Regions from separate parts of the Streptomyces sp. PL-29 genome, predicted to be linked through region 3. Evidence: predicted binding sites of a transcription regulator. Region 3 holds the regulator's gene; each other region holds the start of a gene.

Region 1 (3,271 bases), 2.0 Mb from region 3:
GCGGGCGGAACCCAGTACGTCCAGACCGGCCTGGTCGAGCTTGAGGCCGACCTCCTCGGCGATGACGGTGGCACCGGTGAGGGTGGCCATGTCCTGCAGCATCGCCTTGCGGCGGTCACCGAAGCCCGGGGCCTTGACGGCCACCGCGTTGAAGGTGCCGCGGATCTTGTTGACGACGAGGGTGGAGAGCGCCTCGCCCTCGACGTCCTCGGCGATGATCAGCAGCGGCTTGGAGCCGCCCGCCTGGATGACCTTCTCCAGCAGCGGCAGGAGGTCCTGGATGGAGGAGATCTTGCCCTGGTTGATCAGGATGTACGGGTCGTCGAGGACGGCCTCCATACGCTCCTGGTCGGAGACCATGTACGGGGAGAGGTAGCCCTTGTCGAAGGCCATGCCCTCGGTGAACTCCAGCTCCAGGCCGAAGGTGTTGGACTCCTCGACGGTGATGACACCGTCCTTGCCGACCTTGTCCATCGCCTCGGCGATGAGCTCGCCGACCTGGGCGTCCTGCGCGGAGAGCGCGGCCACGGCGGCGATGTCGGACTTGTCCTCGATCGGGCGGGCGGTCGCGAGGAGGTCCTCGGAGACGGCCTTGACCGCGGCGTCGATGCCCTTCTTCAGGGCGGCCGGGGAAGCACCCGCGGCGACGTTGCGCAGACCCTCGCGGACCAGCGCCTGGGCCAGCACGGTGGCGGTGGTGGTGCCGTCACCCGCGATGTCGTTGGTCTTGGTCGCCACCTCCTTCACGAGCTGGGCGCCCAGGTTCTCGTACGGGTCGTCCAGCTCGACCTCGCGGGCGATGGTGACACCGTCGTTGGTGATGGTGGGGGCGCCGAACTTCTTGTCGATGACGACGTTGCGGCCCTTGGGGCCGATCGTCACCTTGACCGTGTCGGCAAGCTTGTTGACGCCGCGCTCGAGGGCGCGACGGGCGTCCTCGTCGAACTTCAGGATCTTCGCCATGGGAGCGGTTCAGCCCTCTCGAAAACTCGGGTTTAACGAGCTACGCCCCTCGCCGCCCGGCAATCAGCGGGGTGACCAGGGGCGTAGCTCAAAGCAGTGCTGTGAAGCGAATTACTTCTCGACGATCGCGAGCACGTCGCGAGCCGAGAGGACGAGGTACTCCTCGCCGCTGTACTTCACTTCGGTGCCGCCGTACTTGCTGTACAGCACGATGTCGCCGACGGTGACGTCCAGCGGGAGACGCTGGCCGTCCTCGAAGCGGCCCGGGCCGACCGCGAGGACGACGCCCTCCTGGGGCTTCTCCTTCGCGGTGTCCGGGATGACCAGGCCGGAGGCCGTGGTCTGCTCGGCGTCGAGCGGCTGGACCACGATGCGGTCCTCAAGCGGCTTGATGGCAACCTTGGAGCTGGCGGTCGTCACTGTCCGACCTCCCCCTTCGGAGATCCGGGGTTAACTGTCTGAGGTGGCGACCAGGTCGATCCGTCGTCGCGGGTGCCGGACCTGCCTGTCGCTGTGTTGGCACTCGCCGGGGGCGAGTGCCAGGTGCGAGACTATTCCGGCGATTAGCACTCGGTCAAGCGGAGTGCCAATTCCCGACCTCCCGGCGTTGCGCGGAGGCCGGTTCGATCCCCGAAACCCTCTTCGCGCATGCGTTCGAGATCACTCTTCTCCCGGACATGACCAGGACAAACTCCGGTGTGCGGTGGGTGCACGCCGTCCCGATCGCCATCGGGCTCGCCGTCGGGATCCGGATGTTCCACGCGGCCGTACCGCGGCTCATCATCCAGCTGACGGGAGTGGACGGCAGGTTCAGCGCCGAGCGGTGCGTGTGGGGCGACCCGAATTCCATGGGGGACCGCACGCTGACGTGCGCGGGCTCCTTCAGCGCAGCCGACGGATCGTTCACTCTCCGCGGGATCGGGATCGACGGCGTCTTCGACGAGCGGCCGCAGGCTTCGGTCGCCGCCCGCGTCAGCGGGCCCGATGCCGACGGGGCCGTGCAGATGAGCATCCTCACCTCCCTCGCACCCATGGGCCTGGGCCTGACCGCCCTGGCCTTCCCGGCCTGGGCGTTGACGGCAGCCACCCGCGACGCCCTGTCCCGTGCGCGGCGGTCGCCGGCATGAATCCCCCTCCCCTGCGGGGTCGCTGCGCGGCTCGGCGGCGTCGGAAGACGGCGCCCCGCACACGCCGAGCCGAGGAGACGCCCCGGCGGCGACCCCGCTCCCCGACCGGACCCACACCGCCCCGCCGAGCACCCCGCAGGGGACCGGGTACGACACAAGACGGGCGATATGTGACGCTTGAGCGGTGCGCATCCTCGTGGTCGAAGACGAAGAAGGCCTCGCCGAGTCCCTGCGGCGCGGCCTGTCCGCCGACGGGCACCTGGTCGACGTCGCACACGACGGCCACCGCGGCATGGACCTCGCCCTCGCCGGCGGCCCCTACGACGTCGTCCTGCTCGACCTGATGCTCCCGGGTCCCGGCGGGCACGCGATCTGTACCCGCATGCGCTCCCACGGCGACACCACCCCGGTCCTGATGCTCACCGCCAGGGACGGCGAGTACGACGAGGCCGAGGGCCTGGACGCAGGCGCCGACGACTACCTCACCAAGCCGTTCTCCTTCGTGGTCCTGGCCGCCCGGATCCGGGCGCTGGCCCGCCGCGCCGGAGCCTGTGACCGCGGCACCCTCCAGGCGGGCGACCTCGTCCTGGACCCGCGCGGCCGCCGCTGCCGCCGCGGCGACCGGGACATCGAGCTCACCGCCCGCGAACTCGGCGTGCTCGCCTGCCTGATGGAGCAGCCCGGCCGCGCCGTCGCCAAGCAGGACATCCTGGACGAGGTCTGGGACACCCCGCACGACATCGACCCGAACATCGTCGAGGTCTACGTCTCCTCGCTGCGCAAGAAGATCGACGCCCCCTTCGGACGCCGCTCGATCCTCACCGTTCACGGCACCGGCTACCGCATGGCGCCCGATGGTGGCTGAGCGGCGTCGCGGATCCGGCGAGACCCGGGCCGCCCGCCGCGGGCGGCCCGGCATCCGGGGGCGCACCGCCGCGGCCGCCGCCCTCGCCATGGCCGCCGTACTGGCCGCCGGCGGGCTCTGGATGCACGCCCTGCTGCGGGCCAACCTCCTCGACAACACCACCGGCCGGACCGAGCTCGCCGCCCTCAAAGCCGCCGCCCAGCTCGACGCCCGCACCCCGCCGCCCGGCGGGCGGCTGCCCGCGCCCGAGAACGGCGTGGACCTGGTCCTCGTACGGGACCCCGCCGGCCGGACCGTGGCCGCGACCGGCGGCGAC
Region 2 (3,271 bases), 810 kb from region 3:
CGTGACCGACGAGCAGGTCGTCGAGGCCATCAAGATCCTCGCGCAGACCGAGGGCATCTTCGCCGAGACCGCGGGCGGCGTGACCGTCGGCGTGACGAAGAAGCTCATCGAGAACGGGCAGCTGGACCCGGCGCTGACCACCGTTGTCCTCAACACCGGCGACGGCCTCAAGACCCTGGAGGCGGTGGCCGCGGACAGCGGGCAGACCGCCACCATCCGCCCCAGCCTGGACGCGTTCCGCGCCGCCGGCCTGGCCTGACCACCCTCCCTCGTACTACCGGAAAGGCAGTAGCGCCATGAGCGTCAACGTCCGCATCCCCACCATCCTGCGCACCTACACCGGCGGTCAGGCCGAGGTCCCGGCCGAGGGCGCGACCCTCGCCGAGGTCATCGAGTCCCTGGAGAAGAACCACCCGGGCATCGCCGCGCGCGTCCTGGACGACCAGGGCAAGCTCCGACGCTTCGTGAACGTCTACGTCAACGACGACGACGTGCGCTTCGAGGGCGGTCTGGCGGCGGTGACGCCGGACGGCGCCGGTGTGTCGATCATCCCGGCCGTCGCGGGCGGCTGCTGACCCTCCCGACAAACCGAAATTACCCCCTCCGCTAAAAGCGGAGGGGGTAATTCTGTTTGATTGGGCACGGTAGAGTTGGGGAAGTCCCCTCCGCTGGACTTGCCCGCTGCATATGAACGGGTCGCGTGAGGGTCGACATCGGGTCAATGTGCGGGCGCGGTATGGGGCTTTGGCGAGATATGTCTGGCCCGAGTTGCCCTGGAAGATGCCAAATTTTCACTCTATTTCAATGTTTCTCGGTGTCCAGATTTCTCGTCGGATTGACCTGTTGCAGACAGCACTCGCGCAGATACATTCAGCCTCGGTCGACGCGTTCCGACGCAAGTTCTGACCCGGGAACGCGAAGTGCGTTCCCGCGCAAGGGCCAGTAATAGGGGAGTTAGGCATGGCTCAGGGCACCGTCAAGTGGTTCAACGCGGAGAAGGGCTACGGCTTCATCGCGGTCGACGGTGGTGCGGATGTGTTCGTCCACTACAGCGCCATCCAGATGGACGGGTACCGCACCCTTGAAGAGGGTCAGCGGGTCGAGTTCGAGATCTCGCAGGGCCAGAAGGGTCCGCAGGCGGACATGGTCAAGCTCGCGCTCGGCTAGTCCCGGAGCATCGACCACCGACGCTCGGTCTTCCGTCGAAGACCCGGAAGACCTACGAGGGGCCCACATCCCGTGTCCGGGATGTGGGCCCCTCGCGTGTCCCCCGTGTGCCCGTGTTCTCCCCGGGGCCGCTTGCGCCCGCCTGTCACTCGACCGCCACCCCCGCATCGAGGCTTCTTCGAAGCCGCTTGCGCCCGCCCGTCACCCGACCGCCACCCCGCGCCGAGGCTTCTTCGAAGCCGCTTGCACTCTCGGGGGTCGAGTGCTAATCATTGGCGTTAGCACTCTACGAGTGAGAGTGCTACTGAAACGAGGACCGGGTCGGTGAGGCCCGCAGGGTCCGGTGGGAAGGAACCGCCGGGCATGCAGGCCGTCCGTCGCGGGCGCGGGCGCGGTCCTGGGAGCAATCCACCGCTGTCCGGGAGGACCACTTCAGATGGCCAAGATCATTGCGTTCGACGAGGAGGCCCGCCGCGGCCTCGAGCGTGGGATGAACCAGCTCGCCGACGCCGTCAAGGTCACCCTTGGCCCCAAGGGTCGCAACGTCGTCCTTGAGAAGAAGTGGGGCGCCCCCACGATCACCAACGATGGTGTTTCCATCGCCAAGGAGATCGAGCTCGAGGACCCGTACGAGAAGATCGGCGCCGAGCTGGTCAAGGAAGTCGCCAAGAAGACGGACGACGTCGCCGGCGACGGCACGACCACCGCCACCGTCCTGGCCCAGGCGCTCGTCCGCGAGGGCCTGCGCAACGTGGCCGCCGGCGCCAACCCGATGGCCCTCAAGCGTGGTATCGAGAAGGCCGTCGAGGCCGTCTCCGCCGCCCTGCTCGCCCAGGCCAAGGATGTCGAGACCAAGGAGCAGATCGCCTCCACGGCCTCCATCTCCGCCGCCGACACCCAGATCGGCGAGCTCATCGCCGAGGCCATGGACAAGGTCGGCAAGGAAGGCGTCATCACCGTCGAGGAGTCCCAGACCTTCGGTCTGGAGCTGGAGCTCACCGAGGGCATGCGCTTCGACAAGGGCTACATCTCGGCGTACTTCGCCACCGACATGGAGCGTATGGAGTCGGCTCTCGACGACCCGTACATCCTGATCGTCAACTCCAAGATCGGCTCGGTCAAGGACCTGCTGCCGCTCCTGGAGAAGGTCATGCAGTCCGGCAAGCCGCTGCTGATCATCGCCGAGGACGTCGAGGGCGAGGCCCTGTCGACCCTGGTCGTCAACAAGATCCGCGGCACCTTCAAGTCCGTCGCCGTCAAGGCCCCGGGCTTCGGCGACCGCCGCAAGGCCATGCTCGGTGACATCGCCATCCTCACGGGCGGCACGGTCATCTCCGAGGAGGTCGGCCTCAAGCTGGAGAACGCCGGTCTCGACCTGCTCGGCCGCGCCCGCAAGGTCGTCATCACCAAGGACGAGACCACCATCGTCGACGGTGCCGGTGACAGCGACCAGGTCGCCGGTCGTGTGAACCAGATCCGCGCCGAGATCGAGAACTCCGACTCGGACTACGACCGCGAGAAGCTCCAGGAGCGCCTCGCGAAGCTGGCCGGCGGCGTGGCCGTCATCAAGGCCGGTGCCGCGACCGAGGTCGAGCTCAAGGAGCGCAAGCACCGCATCGAGGACGCCGTTCGCAACGCGAAGGCGGCCGTCGAGGAGGGCATCGTCGCCGGTGGTGGCGTGGCCCTGCTGCAGGCCTCCGCGGTCTTCGAGAAGCTGGAGCTCGATGGTGACGAGGCGACCGGCGCCAACGCCGTGAAGCTCGCCCTGGAGGCCCCGCTGAAGCAGATCGCCGTCAACGGTGGTCTTGAGGGTGGCGTCGTCGTCGAGAAGGTGCGCAACCTTCCGATCGGTCACGGCCTGAACGCCGCGTCCGGCGAGTACGTCGACATGATCGCCGAGGGCATCATCGACCCGGCGAAGGTCACGCGCTCCGCGCTGCAGAACGCCGCGTCGATCGCCGCGCTGTTCCTGACCACCGAGGCCGTCATCGCCGACAAGCCGGAGAAGGCCGCTGCCGCTCCGGCCGGCATGCCGGGCGGTGACATGGACTTCTGATCGGCCTGCTGGTCGATCGGCTGTTCTCGAACGAGGGCGGCACCCCGA
Region 3 (3,271 bases):
CGTACAGTGCGTCCTCGCCGCCCAGCGCCAGGAGCCGGTCCAGGGCCGCGGGCCACTGCCGCGGCACGGCGTCCGGGCCGGCCACCGGCTCGCCCGATTCCTCGACCAGGTCCCCGCAGAACACGGTCTCGCGGTCACCCGCGACGAAGACGGCCAGGTCGTGTCCGGTGTGCCCGGGCCCCACGTTGGCCAGCAGCACCTGCACCCCGCCCAGGTCCAGCGTCCACTCGCCCGACACCTGGTGGCCGGGCAGCACCAGGCGGTCCACCGCCTCGCTCGCCTCCGCCTGCGCGAGCCCGTGCCGCACCGCGTCCCGGCGCAGCTCCTCGCGGCCCGTGGCGAGCAGCGCGGCCAGCCCGACCGCGCCGAAGACCTGGGCCCCGGGGAAGGCGGACGCGCCCAGGACGTGATCGAAATGACCGTGCGTGAATGCGATATGGGTCACGCTCCGGCCCGTCAGTCGCTTGGCCTCGGCCCGCACCTCGGTGCCCTCGCGCACGCACGATCCGGGGTCGACGAGGAGGACGGACCCGTCCCCCACCACCAGTCCCACCGTGCAGTCCCACACCGGCAGACGCCGCCGGCCGGTCCTTGCGGTGAGCCGTTCCCAGCCCGCCTCTTCCCAATGCACGTCCATGCCGCGACGCTACCCTGGCGGGCCTCCCTTGCCACGGTCTCACCACCCGGCCGTACACTGAGCGGGGGATCTCTGGCACTCGAACGCACAGAGTGCCAACGAACGGCAGAACACGGCAGAACACGGCAACGGATCAGGCTGGAGGTGTGCGCGATGCTCAGCGAACGCAGACTCGAAGTGCTGCGCGCCATCGTCCAGGACTACGTCGGGACGGAGGAGCCGGTCGGCTCCAAGGCGCTCACCGAGCGGCACCGGCTCGGCGTCTCGCCCGCCACCGTGCGCAACGACATGGCGGTGCTGGAGGAAGAGGGCTACATCGCCCAGCCCCACACCAGCGCCGGCCGGATCCCCACCGACAAGGGCTACCGCCTCTTCGTCGACAAGCTCGCGGGGGTCAAGCCGCTGTCGACGCCCGAGCGTCGCGCCATCCAGAACTTCCTCGACGGGGCCGTCGACCTCGACGACGTCGTCGGCCGTACGGTGCGGCTGCTCGCGCAGCTCACCCGTCAGGTCGCGGTCGTGCAGTACCCCAGCCTGACCCGGTCGACCGTCCGGCACGTGGAGCTGCTCTCGCTCGCCCCCGCGCGGCTGATGCTCGTACTGATCACGGACACCGGGCGCGTCGAGCAGCGGCTCGTCGACTGCCCGAGCCCCTTCGGCGAGGCCTCGCTGGCCGACCTGCGGGCCCGGCTCAACAGCCGGGTCGTCGGCCGGCGCTTCACCGATGTCCCCCCGCTCGTCCAGGACCTCCCCGAGTCCTTCGAGGCCGAGGACCGGGGCACGGTGTCCACCGTGCTCTCGACGCTCCTCGAAACCCTGGTCGAGGAGGCGGAGGAGCGGCTGATGATCGGCGGTACCGCCAATCTCACCCGCTTCGGACACGATTTCCCCCTGACGATCAGGCCGGTGCTGGAGGCGCTGGAGGAGCAGGTCGTGCTCCTCAAGCTCCTCGGCGAGGCCAACGAGTCGGGAATGGCCGTAAGGATCGGGCACGAGAACGCCTACGAGGGGCTCAACTCCACGTCGGTCGTCTCGGTCGGTTACGGTTCGGGCGGCGAAACCGTCGCCAAACTCGGCGTGGTCGGACCGACCCGCATGGACTACCCCGGAACGATGGGAGCGGTACGCGCAGTGGCACGTTACGTCGGACAGATCCTGGCGGAGTCGTAAGTGGCCACGGACTACTACGCCGTTCTCGGCGTGCGCCGCGACGCATCGCAGGACGAGATCAAGAAGGCCTTCCGGCGCCTCGCGCGTGAACTCCACCCGGATGTGAATCCGGACCCGAAGACGCAGGAGCGCTTCAAGGAGATCAACGCGGCCTACGAGGTGCTGTCGGACCCGCAGAAGAAGCAGGTCTACGACCTCGGCGGCGACCCGCTGTCCTCCTCGGGCGGCGGCGGAGCCGGCGGATTCGGGGCGGGCGGCTTCGGCAACTTCTCCGACATCATGGACGCCTTCTTCGGCCAGGCCTCGCAGCGCGGACCGCGCTCGCGGACCCGGCGCGGCCAGGATGCCATGATCCGCCTCGACCTGGAGCTGGACGAGGCGGCCTTCGGGACGACCAAGGACATCCAGGTCGACACGGCCGTCGTCTGCACCACCTGCTCCGGTGAGGGCGCGGCCCCCGGGACCTCGGCGCAGACCTGCGACATGTGCCGTGGACGCGGTGAGGTCTCCCAGGTCACCCGGTCCTTCCTGGGCCAGGTCATGACCTCGCGCCCCTGCCCCCAGTGCCAGGGCTTCGGCACCGTCGTCCCGACCCCGTGCCACGAGTGCGCGGGCGACGGCCGGATCCGCTCCCGCCGCAGCCTCACGGTCAAGATCCCGGCCGGTGTGGAGAACGGCACCCGGATCCAGCTCGCGGGCGAGGGCGAGGTCGGCCCCGGCGGCGGCCCCGCCGGCGACCTGTACGTGGAGATCCACGAACTGGCGCACCCGACCTTCCAGCGGCGCGGGGACGACCTGCACTGCACCGTCACCATCCCGATGACGGCGGCCGCGCTCGGCACCAAATGTCCGCTGGAGACGTTGGACGGCCTGGAGGAGATCGACATCCGGCCCGGCACCGGGTCTGGCCAAGCGATCCCGCTGCACGGGCGCGGCGTCACCCACCTGCGCGGCGGCGGGCGCGGAGACCTGATCGTCCACGTCGAGGTCACCACCCCGACCAAGCTGGACGCCCAGCAGGAGGAACTGCTGCGCCAGCTGGCGAAGCTGCGCGGTGAGGAGCGGCCCATGGGCCAGTTCGCGCCGGGCCAGCAGGGCCTCTTCAGCCGTCTGAAGGATGCTTTCAACGGTCGCTGACCGCACGGCGGACGCCGCTTTCGAGCCCGGTCCGGGGACACCCCGGGCCGGGCTCTTCGCGTGCCCGCGAGGCCGGCCGTCCGCCCGCCGGGAACGGGACTATGCCAGGCGAATGCGGTGATTCGGCGCCCTGGGCGGGACGTGGCACGATGCAGCCATGTCCACCGCCGCGAACGGTCTCTCCCTCCATCCGATCGTGCAGGCTCCCATGGCCGGCGGCGCTTCCTGCCCGCCGCTCGTCGCCGCCGTGTGCGAGGCGGGCGCGCTGGGTTTCCTGGCCGGCGGCTACAAGACCGCCGACGGGATGTACCAGGAGATCAAGCAGGT

Evidence for each region. The regulator HrcA, encoded in region 3, represses chaperone genes, less so after heat shock. The targets are predictions, from matches to a motif close to TTNGCACTCNGNNNNNCNGAGTGCNAA.
Region 1: the regulator HrcA is predicted to act here: its motif matches at 1,527-1,553, upstream of groES (co-chaperone GroES).
Region 2: the regulator HrcA is predicted to act here: its motif matches at 1,446-1,472, upstream of groL (chaperonin GroEL).

What each region holds. Positions count from the first base shown of each region.
Region 1 is NZ_CP136996.1:4,214,534-4,217,804, reverse strand. It holds gene groL (chaperonin GroEL) at 1-963, opposite strand, end outside; gene groES (co-chaperone GroES) at 1,075-1,383, opposite strand; gene R4Z63_RS19465 (hypothetical protein) at 1,641-2,090, shown strand; gene R4Z63_RS19460 (response regulator transcription factor) at 2,275-2,955, shown strand; gene R4Z63_RS19455 (sensor histidine kinase) at 2,945-3,271, shown strand, end outside.
Region 2 is NZ_CP136996.1:3,066,686-3,069,956, reverse strand. It holds gene thrC (threonine synthase) at 1-259, shown strand, start outside; gene R4Z63_RS13935 (MoaD/ThiS family protein) at 297-575, shown strand; gene R4Z63_RS13930 (cold-shock protein) at 961-1,167, shown strand; gene groL (chaperonin GroEL) at 1,604-3,223, shown strand.
Region 3 is NZ_CP136996.1:2,259,594-2,262,864, reverse strand. It holds gene R4Z63_RS10390 (MBL fold metallo-hydrolase) at 1-637, opposite strand, end outside; gene hrcA (heat-inducible transcriptional repressor HrcA) at 791-1,807, shown strand; gene dnaJ (molecular chaperone DnaJ) at 1,808-2,944, shown strand; gene R4Z63_RS10375 (nitronate monooxygenase) at 3,102-3,271, shown strand, end outside.